3 regions of the Frankia umida genome follow, and region 3 is predicted to be linked to each of the others. Evidence: riboswitches for the same ligand, from Rfam matches in the RefSeq annotation. Region 3 holds a riboswitch; each other region holds the start of a gene.
The links. A riboswitch is a leader RNA that binds a small molecule or an ion and turns the genes downstream of it on or off. The one in region 3 is predicted to bind cobalamin.

Region 1 (7,105 bases), on a different contig from region 3:
GCGGGCGCTGCCCACCGCGACGGTGACAGGCCCGCGGTGCGCGCCGGGCGAAGGGGACACGGAGCGGGCGGAACCCGGGTGATGTCTGCACGGCAGAACCATCTCCGACCCGCGGCCCCGCGCACATCAGCCGACCGGCCAGAGCGCATCGACTTTGGTCGGTGGGCAGGCACGCGAGAGGCCCGTACCCTTCGGCTCATGCATCCAGCGCAGCGCCTGCGGCCGGTGGGCCTGGCCGTCGTCGCCGGCGGCCTCAGCGGGCTGAGCCGCCTGGACCTGCGCACCCCGAGCACCGCGGACGGCCGCAGCGACAGCCAGACATCGCAGGATCGGCAGGCCCGCTGTCAGGCGCGGACCACGGCAACCGTGATCACACTGGTCGTGTGCGCCGCACCGGTCGGCCTCACCGTGTGGGCTCAGATCGCCGACCATCCGCACAGCGGCTGGGCGGCAGCGGACATCGCGGCCGGGCTGGTCGGCTGGGCGCTGCTGGCGGCGCTGATCCGCGCCCCGGTGCCCACGGCGCTGCTACTCGCGGCCCTGGCCGCGTTCTCCTCGACGGCCACCGTGCCGGCGACCCTGGCGGTCCTGCATGTCGCGGCCCGTCGCCGGCTGCCGGTGGCACTCGCCGTCGCCACGGCCGGCATCGGCGCGCACGTCACCCGCGGGGTGCTGCGACCGCCGGAGGGGCTCCCGCTTGGTTGGCTGCTGGCACTGGTCGTCGTCGCCCACGCCGGCCTGCTGGGCTGGGGCAGGCTCGCCCGCGCCCGGGCGGCGCTGCTCGCCTCGCTGGAAGAACGAGCGCGGCGCGCCGAAGCCGACGGGGCCCGTCGCGTCGCGGCGGCCCGCGCCGGCGAACGCACCCGGCTGGCCCGGGAGATGCATGACGTGCTCGCCCACCGGCTGTCCCTGCTCGCCACCTACGCCGGGGCACTGCAGTACCGGCCGGACGCGCCACCGCAGGCCCTGGCGCAGGCCGCCGGCGTGATCCGCGAGCAGGTGGCCGGCGCCCTCGACGAGCTGCGCGACGTCATCGCCGTCCTCCGCGACGACGACGAGCACACCGCGGGGCCCCCACCCACCCTCACCGACCTCCCGCAGCTGCTCGCCCGGGTCCGCGCCGCCGGCACCCCCATCCGCCACACCTGTGACCTGCCCGCCCCTCCAGCCGCCTGCCCCGCCGCCTGCGAACAGGACGACCGTGGCGCCCAGACCGAACCCGTCGCCGACCCCGACGGCCGCCGCGCAGACGACCGCGACCGTGCCACCGGGCGCCTCCCCGAGATCGACACCCTGGCGCCCGCGGTGGGGCGGGCCGCCTACCGGGTGGTACAGGAGGCCCTGACCAACGCCCACCGGCACGCCCCCGGCCAGCCCGTCCACCTCACCGTCCGCGGCGGCCCCGGTCGCGGCCTGACCCTCGACCTCGTCAACCCGCTGCCCGCCACCCCCGACGCGCCCCCGACGCCGACAGCACCGGTAGCGCCCGCGTCGACGACCACCCCGCCCCAGACAGCGTCACCGGTGTCAGCGGGCTCCGGGATGGGGCTGGTCGGGCTCACCGAACGGGTCCGCCTGGCCGGCGGCCAACTCGACCACCAGCACGTCGACGGAACGTTCCACCTGCACGCCCAGCTGCCCTGGCCCCGATGACACATCCCGAACCGCCCGACGCGCAGGCCTCCACCACACCGGCACCGGCCGGGTGGGTGCGCCCGCGGGTACGGGTACTGCTCGTCGACGACGACCCGCTCGTACGCGCGGGCCTGACCCTGATGCTCGACGGCGCCCGCGGCAGCGGAACACCCGACGGCGAGCAGCAGGAGATCTCCGTGGTCGGGCAGGCCGGCGACGGCGCGCAGGCCCTGACCGCCGTCGACACCCACACACCGCACGTCGTCCTCATGGACCTGCGCATGCCCCGACTCGACGGGCTGAGCGCCACCCGCCGGCTACGCGCCCGCCCCCACCCGCCGGAGGTGATCGTGCTGACCACCTTCGACACCGACGACAACGTCCTCGCCGCCCTGCGCGCCGGCGCCGGCGGTTTCCTGCTCAAGGACGCCCCGCCCACCCGCATCGTCGAGGCGGTGCTGCGCGTCGCCGCCGGCGAACCCATCCTCGCCCCCCAGATCACCCGCCGCCTGCTCGCACGCACCACCACCGAAGCCGACACCCACATCCGCGCCCGCACCGCCCTGGCCGGCCTCACCCCCCGCGAACACGACGTCGCCCTCGGCGTCGGCCACGGCCACACCAACGCCGAGATCGGCACCCGGCTGCACCTGTCGACCGCCACCGTCAAAGCGCACATCACCCGCATCCTCACCCACCTGCACCTGACCAACCGCACCCAGCTCGCCCTGCTCGTCCACGACGCCGGCCTGCTCTGACCCTCGATGAAGACGCACGAACCCGTCCGCTGACCAGCCGAGCCGGCTGGGCGCGGCAGCCACGGTCAGGAAGGTCCCGTCCGCGGCGCGGTCGTGCGCCACACCGCACACTTCTCAACCGGAGAGTGCGATGCCGGCGCCGCGCAGGGCCTTCTCGACGCAGGGCCTTCTCGACAGGCCGGGGCGTTGGCCAACCGGTCCATCGTGCTCGGTTCGTCCGTGACCCTCGTCTATTCGGGCAGCGGGACGCGGGGTGGGGGTGAAAGGCCGGCGTGGCGTAGGACCTCGTCGACGAAGGCGCCCTTGGCGTTGGTGTAGGCGTTGCGGTTGGTCGGATGCTCGCGGGCGAGCCGGCTCTTGAGCGCCGCGTAGTCACGGGCGAGAGCCGGGTCGGCACGCAGGGCGTCGCGGAAGGCCAGCAGGGCTTCGGCGTGGGAGTCGCCGTGTTCGATCACGTGGAGATGGTGGGTGCGGGCCTCGGGGCGGGGGCGCAGGAACCACAGCCGGTAGTGGCCGCACGGATCCTGCGGCCAGAACAGCCAGCCCGCCGCCTCCAGCGCCGGCACAGCGCCGCCGCGCGCCGCGTCGAGGGAACGCACGGGAGCGAGAACATCGATGACGGGCTTGGCGGGCAGGCCGACGACCGCCGTCGACCCGATGTGGGTGATCTGCGCTGCCAGCCACGGCGCGAGGATGACCGCGAGCCGGTCGTGTTGTTCGGCGAACCGGGCGGGCCAGGCCGGGTCGTAGCCGGCGAGGTACACGGGCTGATCAGCGGACATGCACGGCGTCCTCGCTGCGGTCGGTCAGCGGCTGTGGTTGGTCAGCGCGGGGTGCGCCGGCCGCGGCGGCGGTCACCTGCTGGTCGGCCGCGTCCCCGTCCCCGTGGCGTGGCCGACGGAGCTGGCGTGCTGCCGGTGCTCGTGGTGTCCGCCCTGGCCGTGGTGGGCCAGTGGGTGGGGTGGTCGAGACCGGTGGGCAGGCGGGTGGTGGCGTCGCCGCGGGCGGCGGCGAGCTGCATCGGGGTGAGGAACCACGCCCCGCGCAGGTCCGCGCCGCGCAGATCCGCCCCGCGCAGGTCGGCGCCGCGCAGATCGGCGCCGCGCAGGTCCGCGCCGTGCAGGTCGGCGCCGAGCAGCAGACGTCCGGTGAGGACCACGCCGCGCAGGTCCGCGCCGGCCAGCCGGGCGCCGATCAGATCCCCGTCGCGGACCCCGCGCCCGCCGGCCCCGCGGGTGCCGGCGTCGTTCGGGCCGGCCCGGCCGGTGGACGGGGCGGCCGGGCCGCGCAGGACGGCGCTGGCCTCGGTGAGAGCGAGATGGACGGTGCGGCGGTGGAGGTCGAGGTCGACGGCGCGCAGCCGGTCCGCGTCCGTGGTGGTGGTCAGGGTGAGGGTGGCGGTGAACAGTTCCCGCAGGCGGGCGGCCAGCGCCGCGGTGTCCGAACCCGACGGGTCGAGGGCGCTCAGGGCGGCGCCCAGGTGGTGAAGCGACTCGTGTAGGACCCGCAGGACCCCGAACACGGCGAACATCGCCGGCGCGTCGCCGGGATGGGTCCGCCAGGAACGGCCGGCGAAGGTGACCTGGGTGGTCTGCTGGCCGGCGCCGAGACAGTCGAAGGCGACGCAGCCGGCGAAACCGCGTCCGGTCAGCTCGGTGTGGATGCCGCAGCGATGCTCGCCGTCCAGATGCCGGCAGGCGACACCGGGGGGTTTGCTGATCGGGAAGTCCGCGGACGCGGTGAACCCGGGCATCACACAGCACAATCCCGCGCATCGGGCGCAGTCGGCGCGCAGCCCGGCCCGTACCCGCGCCACGTCCACCAGGGTGAGCGTGACCGCCGTGGCCCGGCCGGCGGCCGGGACGGACCCCGTGGCCGTCCCCGCCGTCCCCGTCGCCTCCGGGTCGGTGCAGGCGGGTGCGGGGGGTGGGCCGTCCGGTCGGGGGGTGGACACGGGGGGTCTCCTTCGCCTCGTCCCACCGGGAGCGCGGCACGTCGGCGGGTCGGGCCGGCAGGTGGGGCCTGGACGACGACGCCACCGCGGCCTGGCGGATGTGACATGCTGGCGGACGCGACAGCTAGCGGAGGAAGCCGGTGCGAATCCGGCGCGGTCCCGCCACTGTCACCGGAAAGCGCCGCCCTCCACGTGCCCTACAGCCACAGGGGCAGGTCACGACCGCCAGCGCGGTTGGAAGGCCGACGGCGGCGCGCGGGATCCGGGAGCCAGGATACTCCGGCCGTCGCGATGGACGACCACGGGCGAGGACCTGGGGAGGACCAGCGGCATGCCAGCACCACCCACAGCACCATCCGGTTCCACAGCACCACCCGGTTCCACAGCAGCACCCGGTTCCGCGGAACCGGCCACGGCCCTCCCGTCTGGTTGCGCGCAACCGTCGAGTGTCACCACCTCGCCGGCGGGTCGGGCCGATCCGTTCGCCGCGGACCGGGTCGGCGGGTTCCCGCTGGCGGCGGTCGTCGGGATGGACGATCTGCGGCTCGCGTTGCTGCTCAACGCGGTCAGCCCGGCACTCGGCGGGCTGCTGGTGCGCGGGGAGAAGGGCACGGCCAAGTCGACCGCGGTCCGCGGGCTTGCCGACCTGCTCGCCCCGGTCGAGGTGGTCCGCGGCTGCCGGTTCGCCTGCGCCCCGGCCGCCCCCGACCCGCGCTGCCCGGACGGACCGCATCCGCCCGCCTCCCCACCCGGCGCGGACCCCACGTCCACCTCGTCCGCGTCCACCTCGCCGGTGGCCGTGTCGGTGGTGCGGCCGGTGCGGCTGGTGGAGCTGCCGGTCGGCGCGTCCGAGGACCGGGTCACCGGCAGCCTCGACCTGGACCGGGCGCTCGCCGACGGGGTGAGTGTGCTGCGTCCGGGGCTGCTGGCCGCGGCCCACCGCGGCATCCTCTACGTCGACGAGGTGAACCTGCTCGGCGACCATCTCGTCGACGTCCTGTTGGACGCGGCCGCGACCGGTGTCGCCCACGTCGAACGCGACGGGGTGTCCGCCCGGCATCCGGCGCGGTTCGTGCTGGTCGGGACGATGAACCCCGAGGAGGGTGAGCTGCGCCCGCAGCTGCTCGACCGGTTCGCGCTCACCGTCACCGTCGCCGCCAGCCGTGACCCGCGGCTGCGCGCCAAGGTGGTCCGTCGCCGCCTGGCCTACGACGCCGACCCGGCCGGGTTCGTCGCCGCCTGGGCGCCCGCGCAGGCCCGCCTCGCCGCCCGGGTGGCCGCCGCCACCGTGCGGCTGCCGGCGGTGACCCTCACCGACGCCGCGTTGGACGCGATCGCCGCGATCTGCGCCGGCCTCGACGTCGACGGGATGCGCGCCGACGTCGTGCTGGCCCGCACCGCGCTGGCGCTCGCCGCCTGGTCGGGACGCGACACCGTGCGCGCCGCGGACCTGCGCACCGGCGCCCGCCTCGCCCTGCCGCATCGGCGCCGCCGCGGCCCGTTCGACGCCCCCGACCTCGACGACGCCACCCTCGCCGCGGTCCTCGCCGACGCCCTGGCCGGCCTCGATGACGCCGTGGCCGCCGAAACCGCCGCCCGTGAGCAGGCCGAGGCCCGCCGCCAGGCCGGCGCGTCCTCGAACGCCGCCACCGCCCGCCACCCCGACACCGGGAACAGCCCCGAGGATCCTGATGGGTCGGAGGGCCCCGGCGGGAACGACGACGGCGATCACGATGAGGACGGTCCCGACGGTCCTGGTGGATCTGGCGGGTCTGGGGGACCCGGCGGGTCCGGTCAGGGTCCGGGAGACGGTTCCGCGGAACCGGGCGGGATGACCGACACCGGCGACCCGGACACCGGCGACCCGCGGGCCACCACCCCCTACGACCTGGACAATCCCTACGATCTCGACCCGGACGGTGATCTTCTCACCCCGGACGACCACGACCTCGACACCGCCCGGGACGCCGCCCGGCCCGGTGACAGCGCGCAGCCTGGTGATCCCGAGCTGGCCGCTGCCGGCGCGGATGCCGACGCCCCGACCGTGGACACCCTGGCCGACGACCCGCGGGCCGCCGCACCATCCGGCGCCCACCCGCCGGGTGCGGGTCGCCCCGCTTTCCCGCCCCGTCCCACCGGGCCCACCCTGGCCCCACCCGGGCAGCGCGGCCGACACGGCGCCGCCACCAGCACCGGCGGGGACGGCGGTGTGGGCCTGCCGGGACGGGCCACCGCGACCGGGACCGCCGCCGCACCGGGAGCGCTGTTTCGGCCGCGGACGCTCACCGTCGGCGGACTCGGCGCCACCTCGTCGGCCAGCGGACGCCGTTCCCCGGCGCGCACCACCCGCGGCGCGGTCGTCGCCACCAGTGCCACCGCCCCCGGCCTGCACCTGCCCGCCACCCTGCTCGCCGCCGCCCCCCACCAGCACGCCCGCGGCCGCCGCACCCCCCCGTCCACCCCGGACCTCACCCCGGACGTCACCCCGGGCAGTGTCCCGGGTGCCCTCCCGGAGGCCTCCCGGGGCGGCGGCCAGGGTGGGGGGAGGGCGTTGCGGCTGGTGCCGTCCGACCGGCGCGGCGCGCACCGTGTCGCCCGCGAAGGCAACCTGGTGCTGTTCTGCGTGGACGCGTCCGGGTCGATGGCGGCACGGGCCCGGATGACCCTGGTCACCACCGCGGTACTCGCCCTGCTCGTCGACGCCTACCAGCGCCGCGACCGCATCGGTCTGATCACCTTCCGCGGCGCCGGCGCCGAG
Region 2 (7,105 bases), on a different contig from region 3:
ATCTGCGGGGTTGGTGCCCCGCCGGCCCACAACAGGCCGTCGATGCGGCCGGCGGCCAGATCCGCCAGGCCCCGGGGAAGGTCGCTGGCCACCTTCGACGGTGTGCATTTCAGCAGGTTCTGAAACAGCACCTGACCAAGCTGTTCGGTGCCGGAGCTTTTCAGGCCGGTGGAGATCGTGCGGTCACACAGCTGCGCCGCGGTGGTGATCGGCGAATCGGCCCGCACGATCAGGTGGAGCAGGTCGAACCAGAGCGGGCCGACCGTGCGCAGGTCGGTCAGCGGCATGTTGCTGAACTGGTTGACCCCGAACCGCGCGTCGACGGTGGTGTTGAGCTGGACCACGGCCATCGCGCAGGTCGCGCCGGCCGGGTCCTGCAGGCGCAGCAGGTTGTCGCCGGTGCCGTTGGTGGCCAGCACATCCACGGCGGTACCGGGATAGCGCTCGGTGATGCGGGCGGCCAGCTTCTTGCCGTAGGCGTTGTACGGGGTGCCGTGCTGCCCGGTGTAGATGTTGACGGTCGAGCATGCCCCCAGCCGGGCGTAGGGATGCCACGGGGAGATCGGCGAGGTCGGCACCAGCACGGCGACCAGGGCCAGGACCGCCGCGATGGCCACGATCAGGCCCGCCACCGCGCGCCGACGGCGCCGTGGCCGCCCCGGCTCCGGCGCCCGGGTGCCGGGGGCGATTCCAGCGCCCGCGCCGTTCGCGCCGCCCGCATCGCCGTTCAGGGACCGGATGTCAGGGGGCCTCCCGGTCGGCTCGGGGACCGTCTGCCGCGGTGGCGCGATGATCGTGGTCTCCCAGACCTGGTCGGCCGGTTCCGCCTCGGCGTCCCCCAGCAGGCTGGCGATCAGCTGGCCGGCGTCGGGGCGACGGTAGGGGTTCTTGTGCAGCGCCCGGCGGACGATCACCTCGAGGTCGGGGGCGAGGCCGGACAGGTCCGGCTCCTCGTAGACGACCCGGTCGAACAGCTCCGCGAAACTGCCCTCACCGAACGGCGCCCGGCCGGTCGCCGCGTACAGCACCACACCGGCCCAGGCGAAGACGTCCGCCGGCCGGGAGATGTCGAAACTGCCCTGATGGCGGGCGCGCTGCGCCTGCTCCGGGGCCATGTAGGCCGGGGTCAGCCACTGCGGGACGTCCGGATCGTCGCCGCGGTCGGCCCCCGTGCGCGCGGGCCCGACCAGCGCCGCGGCCACCCCGAAGTCGATGACCCGCGGGCCGAGAACGGCCAGCAGCACGTTCGCCGGCTTGAGATCCCGGTGCACCACCCCGGCGTTGTGAATGGCCCGCAGCGCCGAGGCCACACCTATCGCGAACCGTTTGGTGTCGTGCTCCGACAGCGGCACACCGGAGGTGATCTGCTGGCGCAGATCGGGGCCGTTGACATACTCCGTCACCAGGTAGGGGGTGTCACCGGTGTCGAAGTCGAGGACCGCCGCCGTGCAGAAGGGCTGCACCTGCCGGGCGTTCTCGATTTCCCGCAGGAATCGGCCCCGGAAACCCGGCGCGAGGACGTACTCGGAACGGATGGCTTTGACCGCCACCGGGGCGGCCCCGTCGCGGGCGGCATAGTAGACGGTCCCCATCCCGCCTTCGCCGAGAACACGCTGCAGGCGATATGGTCCGATTTCGTCCGGATCGTGCGGGCGAAGGGGTAGTCCGGGCAGCTCCCACCGGCCGCCAGTGCCGACACCCGGCACTGGACGTTCGCCAGGCGGGAATCCCGGGCCGACCGTCACGCTGCTCCCCGTCCGACGTGATCCGACCAGTTGCACTCCGGTGAGCCCGGCTGCTCGGAGGAACCATACCGGAGTGAAAAGTCCTCGGGAAATGGGCCCGGGCGCCGTTTTCACGGTTCGGCCGCAACCCGCCGGCTCTCCCGCCGCTCCTGCGCCGACGGTCGCGTCGTTCGTCCCGGACGTGACTGGCCCGGACGTGACTGGCCCGGACGGGTGACGAACCGGCGGACCGGAGCCGGCGAGCGGGTAGCGTCCGCCCCGGCAACGTATGCGGGGTGTCCCGGGTGACCGGGAAGAATCGGGAAGCCGGTGGAAGTCCGGCACGGGCCCGCCGCGGTGACCGGGGAGCAGCCGCCCACGCGTCTCCCACGCAGCCACTGGGCCGGATCGGCCTGGGAAGGCGGGCGGTCGGCGTCGATCCGGGAGTCCGAAGACCGGCCCCGCCACAGCGCCGCCCTCACCGGCGGCCCGGCAGCGGGAGCCTGGCGTGTCCACCGAACGTGATCGTCGCACCATCGAGACCGAAACCCTCTACGACCTGCTGTATCGCCGCCGGGATGTACGCGGCGAGTTCACCGGCGCCCCGGTGCCCGACGCGGTGCTGCACCGCGTGCTCGCCGCCGCGCATGCCGCGCCGAGTGTCGGGCTGAGCCAGCCCTGGGACTTCGTCGTCGTCACCGACCTCGCCACCCGGCGTGCCTTCGCCGCGCATGTCCAGCGCGAGCGGGCGGTGTTCACCGAGTCCCTGGACGCCGCGCGGGCCGCCCGGTTCGCCCCGATCCGCATCGACGGGGTGCTGGCGTCCTCGCTGTCGCTGGTCGTCACCTACGACCCGGCCCGCGGTGCCCCCGCGGTGCTGGGCCGGCATGCGATCGCCGACACCGGGCTCTACTCGGTCTGCCTGGCGGTGCAGAACCTGTGGCTGGCCGCGACCGCGGAGGGCCTCGGCGTCGGCTGGGTGTCGTTCTACCGCGAACCGTTCGTCCGCGACCTGCTCGCGATCCCGGCCGGCATCCGCCCGGTCGCCTGGCTGTGCCTGGGCCCGGTGACAGCCCTGCGTGAACTGCCCGACCTGGAGCGGCACGGCTGGGCCCGACGCCGCCCGCTGGCCGACGTCCTGCACCGCGAGCGGTGGCAGGCCCGTCCCGAGACCGAGGCCGAGACCCAGGCGGAGGCCGAGACCCAGACCCAGCCGTGACGAGGCCACGGTCGGTCGTTCGCCCATCCGCCCATTAGTCCGCCTGTTCGTCCGCTCGTGCACATGCCGGCCTCGGCCGCATGCCGAGGGTTGTTTGGTAGGGAGAGGCCGCAATCCCTGAACAACCCTCGGCATCACACCTACCAGGCCTCGGCATCAGGTCCCCGGTCCCCGGTTCCAGAGCTGCTGGCGTTCGGTATCAGGTCTGCGGCGTTCGGTATCAGGGCTATGCCCCTTCGGCGTTCCAGGCCCCTTCGGCGTTCCAGGCCCCTTCGGCATTCCAGGGTCTCGGTCGGGGTTCGGGACCGGGCCCGTTTGTGGGCTGCCCGTTCGGGCCATCCAGGTGGCCCTCGGGATGGTGGTGGCCACCCGGATGCGGGCGGGTCGCGGACCCGTCACGGTGGCTGCGGCCTGGCATACCGACGGGTTCGCGGGGGAACCGTCCACCCCCGGTGATGAAACCCATATTCACCTCGGACCGTGCGTTCGGCGTCGTCCGGCATCCTGACCAGGGACCGCACCTGGGACCGCCGGGTAGTGGTCCGTGCCCGCGGGCGCACGGAGAACGACGGCAGTCAGGCTGCCGGCTCCGGCGCGGGAGGGGGCGACGCGCGCGACGCATGGGGGAGACGCCGGCGGAATCGACCTGGAACTGCGTAGCGAAGTGGTGATGGCCAGCAGTGGTGAGAAGAAGCAGTGGTTAGAAGGCTGGGAAGTTCCTACACCCTGCTGACCCGGGTCGGCCGGGGCGGTATGGGCGAGGTGTGGCGCGGCCATGACGAGGCAGGCAATGTTCTTGCCTTCAAACTGCTGCTGCCACATTTCACCGCCGACCCTGGCGTGGTCGCCCGGTTCATGCGGGAACGCGCCATCCTGATCCGGGTTCAGTCGCCGTTCGTGGTGGCCATTCACGACCTGGTCGCCGAACGCGGTGATCTGGCCATCGTGATGGAGTACGTCGACGGTTCGGACCTGCGCCAGGAACTGCATCGACGGCGCACGCTACCGCCCGCCGAGGCGGTCGGCCTGATCGTCGACATCCTCACCGGGCTGGCGACCGCGCACCGGCTGGGCATCGTCCATCGTGACCTCAAACCGGAGAACGTGCTGCTCGACCGGCGGGACGGGACCTCGCAGCCCAAGGTCTCCGACTTCGGGATCGCCGGGCTGTGCGCCTCGGCGACCCGCCTGACCGTCCCCGGCGGGATGCTCGGCACCCCGCTGTACATGGCGCCGGAAAGCGTCGACGGGGGAGTGGTCGGCCCGGCCGCGGACGTCTACGCCGCCGGAACGATGCTCTACGAGATGCTCTGTGGCGTCGCGCCGTTCGCCGGCCGGGAGATGCTCTCCATCCTGCGTGCGCACGCGGACCTCGCGCCGGGACGGCCACCGGGCATCCCCGACGAGCTGTGGGCCGTGCTGGCCGCGATGCTCGCGAAGGACCCGCAGCAGCGGCCCGACGTCGATCAGCTGCGGGCCCTGCTGCCTGGTCTCGCGGGGATGGCCGCCGGTCTTGGCCTGGACACGCCCCCCGCGTCGAGCCGGGTCCACTCGATTCCCGTGCCTGAGCAGGTCCGCTCGCGGACCGGTGTTCCCTCCTGGGTGCCTGTCCCCGTCCGCTCGGGCGCGTCCGGCGAGGCGGCGGCGCTGCTGACGTCGCTGCCGGCCACGACCACCGGCGACAAGGCGGCCGTTCCCGTCGCTCCCTCGTCCCCCTCGTCCCCCTCGTCCCCGTCGGACCCGGCAGTCCCCGCGGACTCGTCGGCTCGGGCGGATTCGCGGGCTCGGGTTGACCTGTCGGCTCCGAGGAACCGGTCGGTCTCGGCGGTCCCCGCGGCCGCGGCGGTCCCCGCGGATGCCGCTGGTTCCGCGGTGGCCGGCTTCGATGAGCCGGCGACCACCCCGGTGGCCATCCCCTCGATGCTCCGGTCAGCGACGGGACGTCCGGCAGCCGCCGCGCGGACCGCTTCCGAGACCGAGCCGAAGACCGAGACCGAGCCGAAGACCGAGACCGCACGTGGCACCGGAAGTGGCACCGCAAGCGGGACCGACGCTAGGACCGGCGACGAGGCCGACGCCGAGGAACCGATCACCACGCCGACTCCGGTGCCGCCGTCCCTGCCCCTGCCCCTGCCACACCCCGGGCTCGACACGGCTCCCACCGAGCACACCGAGTTGGTACCACCACCGGCCGGTCGGACGGCTGTGCCCGGGGCGCGCTCGTCCGGGGCCCGCTCGTCCTCGGGGGCGCGTTCGCCGTCAGCGCCGCGTTCGACTTCCGGATCACGTTCGCCGGCGGGCACGCGTGCGTCGGCTGGGTCACGTTCGTCGGCGGGGTCGTCGGGCGCATCGGCGGGGCGGGCGGAGCCGGCGGACCTGCCGGGCGGTTCGCATCCCGACTCCGCGGTGACGGTCATGGCCCCGCCGTTGACCGGTGGTGCCGCGGCGTCGAAGAAAGCGGCTGGTGCTCCCGCCGCCGCGTCCACGGCCGTCTCGGCGGCCGCGGCCGAGACCGCGGTGCGTGCCGCGGGCGGGCGTGGGACGTCCGGTCAACGTCCGGTCCGTCCGGGGGGCACAAGCGGGGTGGGGGATCGGCGTTCGTCGACTGGCGGTGGCGGGCATCGGGCTCCGGGCTCCCGCTCCCGTATGGGTGAGTACCGCAGGTGGGTCGTGATCGGTGCGATCGGGCTGACCCTGGTGCTCGTCGCGGTGGTGGTCGCCGCGCTCGGTGGCGGTGGCGACTCGCCGTCGGCTCCGACACCGACATCCCAGGTCAGCGGAGGGACGTCCGGGGGCGTGCCGGTGTCGCCGGGAGCCGGTATCGGCACGACGGGCATTCCCGCCGGACCGGGCGGCGCGGATGGTCAGGGTGGCACCGGGCTGACCGGGCCCGCTACCTCGCAGGACGGTCGGACGAGGGTGGGTGGTTCGACCGCGGCTACCCGGGGCGCGGGTGGCGGTGCGGGACCGGCGGCTCCGGCCCCGGCGCCGACCCGGGCGACGCCGTCGCCGGCCGCCCCGGAGCCCAGCAGCGCCCCGACGCCCACCCATGCCCCGGCGTCGCCGACCCGCACCCCCGACCCTGATCCGCCGTCGCCGACCAGCGAACCATCGCCCGAACCCACGTCGGCCAGGCCCACGACCGCGAAGCCGACCGTGCGGGCGACGGCGTTGCCGACGATCAGACCCACCGGCAGGTCGACGTCGACCGCGAGCGCCGGTTCGACGCCCACCTGCGACGTCCCCTCCTCGGACGGCACTGCCTGCCCGACCGGGCGTGGCTGGCAGTCACTGGTCTCCGCCGAGGGCACCCGCGCCGGGATCGTCATGGTGTGACCCACTCGGCGCGATGGTGTGATCCACCCGGCCTTCGGGGTCGACCCGGGTGGGACGTCCGTCAGCAGGGCGGCGGTGTGCCGCCGGCCTGGCCGTTGGGTGGGCCTGTCGGGCAGCCGGCGGACGGGGACGCGCCGAGCGTCGGCTCGGTGCTGGTGGTCGGCCCGACGGTCGGGGACGCCCCGGAGGTCGGACCGGTGGTCGGGGAGGGCGTGGGACTCGCGGAACCCGGGAGGCTGGGCGTCGTCGTGACCCTGGCAGTGGCCGACGGGCCGACGGGGGACGGGGCCAGCGTGCCATCGGGCCCGACCGGTCGGCTCCGGGTCGGCGCCGACGGGCCCCGCTGCGCGCCACCGCGACCGTCCGCTCCGGCGCCGCCGGCACCCGGGTCGCCTCCCGGCCCCGGTGCCAGACCGCCCTGAGCCGGCGGCGGAGTCGGCTCCACCCGCGGGTGCGCACCGCCGGTGGCGGCGAACGCGACGACGACACTGGCCAGCAGCACGATCAGCAACGCGACGCTGGCCAACGGCGCGGCCCGACGCCAAGGCGCCGGCAACCAGCCGAACACCGCGTCAAGACGCCCACCGCCCGACGGCCCTGCGGCCCCCTCCGCCCGCCCGCCCCCGCCATTGCCGCTGCCACCACCACTGCCACTGCGGTCGTACCCGCCGGCCGCCACCGGGCCGCGGGCGCCGCCGGAGTCACGCGCGGCCCCACCGGTGGCACCGCCGGACACGGCGACGACTCCACCGCGGTCGACCCCACCGGCGAGCACACGTGGATCGTGGACGGAGAGCTGGGTCACGGCGCCGAGGCGCGGGTCGGT
Region 3 (7,105 bases):
GCAGCACACGCGACGACCACGTCAAGATCGCCGTCCTGACCGGCTCCCTGCTCGCCGCCCTGCTGGCCGCCGTGGCCCTGCGCCTGCGCAGCCGTGTCTACCGCCGGATACAGGAAGCGGAAACGGTCGACCGCGACCACGACGGTATCCCCGACATCTACCAGGACCGGGCCTGACCGACAGCCAACCGAACCAGTACGCCCCACCCATCCCGGCCATCCCGGGTGACAGCATGGTCAGCTGGTTTCGGCGGGCTGGGTCGATTCGCTGGGGAGGTTGGCGGTCCAGCGTTCCTCGACGCGGCCGAAGTACCAGACAGCGAGCGCGATGGCCCAGGCGAGGAAGAAAAGGCCGACGATGCCGTAGCCGGCGTAGTCGAGGTTGATGTTGGCGATCCAGGCGAACGGCCCGGACTCGATCGTGAACCGGTCAGCAAGGACACCGACAAGTTCGATCGTGCCGATAACGAGCGCAACGATCACCGAGATGGTGGTGATGGTCAGATTGTAGAACACCTTGCGAACCGGACGGGCGAATGCCCAGCCGTAGGCGGCGTTCATGAACACACCATCAATGGTGTCCATGAGACACATGCCGGCGGCGAACAGGATCGGCAGCACAAGGATCGAGTAGAAGGGCAGGTCGAACGCCGCGGCGCCGCCGGCGAGGACGAGCAGGCCAACCTCGGTCGCGGTGTCGAATCCGAGGCCGAACAGCACACCGATCGGGTAGATGTTCCACGGCTTGGTGACCGTCCTGGTCAGGCCACCGAGGAAACGGTTCATAAAACCGCGGGAGTCCAGCCGTCGCTCGAGTTCCTGCTCGTTGTAGTGCCCGTTGCGCATCTCGCGGAAGACCTTGACGATGCCAAGCAGGGCGGCGAGGTTCAGGATCCCCAACACCCACAGGAAGACACCTGAGACCGACGGGCCGATCACGCCGGTGATGGTGTGAAGCCTGGAGGAGTCGTCCTCGACCGGCCCGACCAGGGACTTGATACCGACCGAAAGCAGGAACGCGAGCGCGAAGACGATCGTCGAGTGGCCGAGGGAGAACCAGAACCCGACCGAGAGCGGTCGGCGTTGCGGGCCCGCACCTTCGGCTTCCCGCGCCGTGTTGTCGGCGATGAGCTTACGAGTGGTGTTGTCGACAGCGGCGATGTGGTCGGCGTCGAAGGCGTGGCGGAGTCCGAAGGTATAGGCCAGGACGCCGACCCCGGCGGTGAACACCGGATGGTCGCCGCCGAGATGGTAGCCATGCGGGGTGACAAGGGTGAGCAGAACGACAAATCCCACCACGTGCAGCAGGACGATAAACGCGGTCATCCCCGCCAGGGACCGCTTGTCCGCCCCCGTGAGGCTGTGCCGGAACCGGGCCAGCCGCCTCGGCAGGGACGGCTCGCCGACGCCGGGGGATGGGTGGGCCACCAGAGGTCTCCTCACTGCGGGGAACAGGCTCGACGCGGGCCCAGGAGGGAATGGGCCGGGCGCAGGCCGAGCGGCCACGCGGAAGCAGGACCCACATCGCTCGGCTGGATCGGCGAGTGGTCCGTGTCGTGACTGCGGGGCACCGGATCGGACAGGTCAGCCGGAGGCGCCGGAAGGGCTCCGTCGACCCGCCGGCATCAACACAGATGCAACTATGTCGCTCTTGCAAGGATGTTGCAACTGGCATGATGTGGGGCCGACCGCGCTGGTTTGGCTGATGGGGCGCCGTCAGGCGGCCCATCAGCGCTCGCGGCGTCCATAGATGGCAAGCGTCGCGGGGCCGACGACATCCAGCCCGGGGATCGCCGCCAGATGCGCGACCGCGCCGGGAGCGGGTTCGGCCGGGCTCCGCGATCTCGCGCAGCGTGCCGCAGCGGGTACACACGACATGCAGATGGGGCTGTTCGGCCGCCCCAGGGCGGCTGCTACGTCAGCGATGAGCTGCCGCAACCGCGCCTGTTCGTCGCGCAGGATGTGGCCGCGGCTGGTCTCGGCGCCGAACTGGCGCCGGCTGGCCTGCAGTCGCTCGTACTCCGCCCGGGGGACAGTCGCGAATTCTTCGTCATCTTCTTCGTCATCGTCGACCGGCCGTCGGGGCTTCACAGTCTCCGCCACAGCTTCTCTGGCGTCCGGGCGATTACCCATTCGGATGAAATGTAACTCTCAGTGACATAATCATGGCAGGTGAGCCGCACAGGACACGCTCACGTTCCGCACCTCCCGGCTCGCCAGAGTCGGGCACTACCAGACGGTCCTTGCGGGATCCCAGAAGCCCACCCCGCGATGATCGGCCCCAGCCCGGTGGCCGTGGCGCGACCCCAGGGTTCCCGTCGAACCTGCCCGCTCCGGTCACACCGAGCCGGCTGGCCACATTGTCCGTTCTGTTCTCAGTTGTTGACAGGAACCCGGTGGAAACCAGATAATCCGATTGCTTGTGCGAGGAAGCCGGTGAAATCCCGGCACGGTTGCGCCACTGTGACCGGCCCGTCCGTCCTTCGGGGCGGCGGGGCGGGAGTCAGACCCGAGCACCAGCAGTCCAACCAGTCGGGACGCACAATCCCAGGGGGCACCTATGACGACACCCATCGCCGATCCGCAGTCGCGGCATCGGTCGATCTCCTTCCCGCTGACGGCTCGAGCGGCGGCCTTGGGCCTGACCGCGCTGCTGTCGCTGCTACTGCTCTACTTCATCGGAGTCGATCAGGGCGCCACGTCGATGTTCGGCTCGGATACGCATATCCACGAGTTCGTCCATGACGCGCGTCACTTCCTCGGCTTCCCCTGCCACTGAGCAGGGGTTGACGACGCGGATGCGGCGGCGGTCGCGCCACGAGACCGGGCTGGTTTCCCTTCCCGATGACTCGCGTTCTGGCCGGCCATCTCCCTGCTTCGGCATTCTTCCGGCATTTGGTTCACTGACCGGCAGAAATTCCGGGTGATAGCAGCACAATCAGCCAGTACTTCTTGCGGGCAGATAATTTTCAGCATATTTTTGCCATGTCGTGGTGTTCGGGAAGCCGGTGACAGGCCGGCGCGGCCCTCGCCACTGTGATCGGGATTTCCCGGCCTTTTCCACGTCGTCCGCGTGGAGTCACTGGGCTGCTGTTGCGCCTGGGAAGGCGGGCCGGGGAAGGCTTACCCGTCAGCCAGGAGACCGGCCACGGCATCCGAGTGACCCTTCCACGAGGTGTTGGAGAGGCGGTCCGCGTGCGCGCGCCGACATACCTTTTTCTTCCCATCGATGCCGGACGACGCCACCGCGGCGAGCCCGGGAGATCCGATCCGTCCCCTGCGCGGTCGCCGAGGTGGGCGCGCCGCTGCCGTGGTGGCGTCCGGCCGCTGGTCGCTGTCCTCGCCGCGCTCCTTGCCGCGGTGTCCCTCGGTGCCTGCGGGGACGACGACCCGGGGTCGGCGGGCGGAACCGACGCCCGCGGCTGCATCACCGACTTCAGGCAGGACACCGACTACTTCCCGGTCAAATCGACGTTCAGCCACGCCCGAAACGTCACGATCAGCTATCACCAGAGCTATCAGGTACTCACCGTCAAACAGCCCTACCCGGATGGCCGGCCCGAGTCCTATGTGCTGGTGCACTGCGGCGCGCCCGCGCCGACGCTCACCGGCGCGCTCGGATCAGCGCCACGGATCGAGGTGCCGATCCGCAGCCTGTACTCGGGATCGACGACCCATCTGCCGCTGCTCGTCGACCTGGACCGCACCGACACCCTGACCGGGGTGGCCAGCGCCGCCAGCGTCGTCAACGCCGACATCCGCCGCCTGATCACCGAGGGCAGGGTCACCGAGTACGCCGCCGGCGGGAAGATCAACGTCGAGAAGGTCGTCACCGGCCGGCCGGACGTGCTGATGACCGACGGCACCGACTCACCGGACTACGCCGCCATCCGGCGCGGCGGGGTCCCGGTCGTCGCCAACGCCGAATGGCTGGAGGGCGACCCACTCGGCCGCGCCGAATGGATCAAGGTGATGGCCGCGCTCACCGGCGACGAGGAGAAGGCCGGCAAGGTCTTCGACCGGATCGCCGGCGACTACACCGCGATCGCCGCGAAGGTCAGCGGTGCCGGTCAGCAGCCGGTCGCCGTCCTGCCGGGCTCGATGTACCAGGGCACCTGGTACATGCCCTCGGGCGGCAGCTACGTCGGCAAGCTTCTCGCCGACGCCGGTGCCGGCTACCCGTGGTCGGGCACCCGCGACACCGGCAGCCTGGAACTCGCCTTCGAGGCGGTGTATGCCAAGGCCGGGTCCGCGCCGATCTGGCTCGCCGACGGCGAGTGGAAGACGATCGGCGACGCGACGAAGGAGGACTCCCGTTACGGCACGCTGGCCGCGACCCGCGCCGGCGGCCAGGTGTGGACGAACACGCTGGTGATCGGCCCTGGTGGCGGTAACGACTACTGGGAACGCGGGGTCACCGGCCCCGATCTCGTCCTCGGCGACCTCGTCGCGATCCTGCATCCCGACCTGGCGAAGGACCACCGGTTCGCCTTCTACCGTCGGCTGACCTCATGAGCCGGGCATCGTGACCGCGGGCCTGCCCGCCGGCGGCGTCGTCGTCGATCATCGACTGGCGGTCGACGCACAGGCGACCGGTGCTCCTGCGGCCGTGGCCAGGCGGCGGCCGGTCGGCGCGCTGCTCGGCCTCGCCGTCGCGACCGCGGCGATGTTCCTGCTCGCCGTCGCGGTCGGCTCGGTGTGGGTGCCGTTGCCGGACACCCTGCGGGTGCTCGTCGGCGCGGACCCCACCGATCCACGCTGGTCGGTGGTGATCACACAGGTGCGGCTGCCACGGGCGGCGACGGCGGCGCTCGCCGGTACCGCCCTCGGGGTGGCCGGCCTGCAGATGCAGACCCTGTTCGGTAATCCGCTGGCCGATCCGTACTCGCTCGGGGTGAGCGCCGGGGCGAGCCTCGGCGTCGCCCTCGTGGTCACCGGTGCCGGCGGGTCGGCGGGGGCGTTCACCGCCGGCGCCATCGGTACCGGGCGGGTCGCGGTCGTCGCCGCCGGTGCCCTGGGCGCGGCCGTGGTGCTGTCCGCGGTGCTGCTGCTCGCCCGCTGGGTCCGCTCGGTCGTCACCCTGCTCGTCATCGGCGTCATCGTCGGCGCGGCGGTGTTCTCGTTCATCGGGCTGCTGCTGACCTGGACCGCGCCGCAGCGTGCCCTGCAGTACTGGACCTGGCAGCTCGGCAGCTACTCCGGGGTCTCCCCCGGCGACCTCGTCGTGTTCGCGCCGACGATCGGGGCCGGCCTGCTGCTCGCGCTCGGTTCGATGAAGCCGCTCAACGCCCTGCTGCTCGGGGAGAACTACGCCCGCACCGTGGGGGTGCACGTCCGCCGGCTGCGTACTGTCACCCTGCTCGGCGCATCGCTGCTCGCCGGGACGGTGACGGCGTTCTGCGGCCCGATCAGCTTCCTCGGCATCGCCGTGCCGCATCTGGCCCGCCGGCTGCTCGCCACCGCCGACCATCGTGTTCTGCTGCCCGCCTGCGCGCTCGCCGGGGCGGTCGTGTCGCTGTTCTGCTCGATCGTCGCCCAGGTGCCCGGTACCGGTCTGGCGCTGCCGATCAACATCGTGGCCTCCCTGATCGGCGCGCCGATCGTCATCGCGGTGCTGCTGCGGGCCAGCTCTACCGTCGCGAGAACCGTCTGATGGCCGACGTCGAGCGTCCCGACCCGGCCGACCCGATCGACCCCACCGACCCCGCCGGCCTGGCCAACCCGGCGACGACCGGCGGGCTGCGGCTGGTCGGTCTGACCATCGGCTACCGGCACGGCCGACGGCGCACCGCCGTGCTGACCGGCCTGACCGCGCTCGCCCGCCGCGGCGAGCTCACCGTCCTGCTCGGCCCGAACGGCACCGGCAAATCCACCCTGCTGCGCACCCTCGCCGGCCTGCAACCACCGCTGGCCGGCCGGATCACCCTCGACCGCGCGGACCTCACCGCCCTGACCCCGCGGGAGCGGGCCCGCCGCATCGGCGTCGTGCTCACCGACCGGGTCGACATCCCCCTGGCCCGCGGCCGCGACCTCGTCGCCCTCGGCCGCCACCCGCACACCGACCTCACCGGCCGGCTCACCGACCACGACCGGGAGACCATCGACTGGGCGATCACCGCCGTCGGCGCGAGGCCCCTCGCCGACCGGCTCCTCGACGAACTGTCCGACGGTGAACGCCAACGGCTGTTCGTCGCCCGCGCCCTCGCCCAGCAGCCGTCGGTGATCCTGCTCGACGAGCCGTCGGCCTTCCTCGACGCACCGTCCCGGGTGGCGCTGACCGCACTGCTACGGCGACTCGCCCGCGACCGCGACCTCGCCGTCGTCGTCTCCACCCACGACCTCGAACTCGCCCTGCGCGTCGCCGACGCCACCTGGCTGCTCGACGCAGGCGGCACGCTGCACACCGGGAGCCCCGAGGAACTGATCCTCGACGGCCGCATCGCCGCCACCTTCGACAGCGACGAACTCCACTTCGACCCGATCACCGCCGCCTTCGTCCCCCGCCCCCCGATCGTCGGCACCGCCCGGGTACGGCCCGACCGGGTGGCCGAGCCGACCGCGATGGTCGGCGCCCTCGAACGCGCCCTGCGCCGCGAGGGATGGCAGATCACCGCCACCGGCCCCGTCGACCTGGAGATCGCCCCGATCGCGGCACCCGCCGGGTTCCACGGCGCCGCCGACGGCCTGACCACCTCGTTGCCGGACCTGCCGGCCGCGCTGCGCTGGATCCGTTCCCACACCGCGGCACGGCCCGACAGCGGCTGGTCCACCCGCCACGCCGACCCTGCACACACCACGGCGACCCTCGCGGGCCTGGCCGACGTCGGCCCCTACTTCGCCGTCGAGCTCACGGCCCCGGCCCGACCAGCCACATCGCACGCCCCGGCCCCCTCTGGCCCAACCCCCTCGGGCGCCATGGCTGAAGGTGGTGCGCTGTCGGCGCCGGTCGACGGGTTGTACCGGCCCGGCGGTCCCCTCGCCGCCGCCGTCGACGAGCTCGGTGGACGACTGGGCACCGTCGAGCGGCGCGTCGCCGCGTCCACCCTGTTCCTCGGCTACGCGGCCCGGCTGTGGTCGATCGCCCTCGGCTGCTGGGAACGTGGTGG

Region 1: another riboswitch for cobalamin. It lies ahead of MXD59_RS16180 (VWA domain-containing protein); the one in region 3 lies ahead of MXD59_RS05005 (ABC transporter substrate-binding protein).
Region 2: another riboswitch for cobalamin. It lies ahead of bluB (5,6-dimethylbenzimidazole synthase); the one in region 3 lies ahead of MXD59_RS05005 (ABC transporter substrate-binding protein).

What each region holds. Positions count from the first base shown of each region.
Region 1 covers NZ_JALKFT010000016.1:17,162-24,266, reverse strand. The annotation lists gene MXD59_RS16205 (DUF6069 family protein) at 1-91, opposite strand, end outside; gene MXD59_RS16200 (sensor histidine kinase) at 199-1,653, shown strand; gene MXD59_RS16195 (response regulator) at 1,650-2,393, shown strand; gene MXD59_RS16190 (GrpB family protein) at 2,624-3,175, opposite strand; gene MXD59_RS16185 (pentapeptide repeat-containing protein) at 3,217-4,347, opposite strand; cobalamin riboswitch at 4,479-4,626, shown strand; gene MXD59_RS16180 (VWA domain-containing protein) at 4,877-7,105, shown strand, end outside.
Region 2 covers NZ_JALKFT010000017.1:34,183-41,287, forward strand. The annotation lists gene MXD59_RS16865 (serine/threonine-protein kinase) at 1-1,859, opposite strand, end outside; cobalamin riboswitch at 2,014-2,191, shown strand; gene bluB (5,6-dimethylbenzimidazole synthase) at 2,233-2,943, shown strand; gene MXD59_RS16875 (serine/threonine-protein kinase) at 3,640-6,279, shown strand; gene MXD59_RS16880 (serine/threonine-protein kinase) at 6,341-7,105, opposite strand, start outside.
Region 3 covers NZ_JALKFT010000003.1:276,192-283,296, reverse strand. The annotation lists gene nhaA (Na+/H+ antiporter NhaA) at 1-176, shown strand, start outside; gene nicT (Nickel transporter NicT) at 237-1,427, opposite strand; gene MXD59_RS05015 (hypothetical protein) at 1,728-2,102, opposite strand; gene MXD59_RS05010 (CbtB domain-containing protein) at 2,560-2,778, shown strand; cobalamin riboswitch at 2,974-3,164, shown strand; gene MXD59_RS05005 (ABC transporter substrate-binding protein) at 3,195-4,514, shown strand; gene MXD59_RS05000 (FecCD family ABC transporter permease) at 4,525-5,652, shown strand; gene MXD59_RS04995 (ATP-binding cassette domain-containing protein) at 5,652-7,105, shown strand, end outside.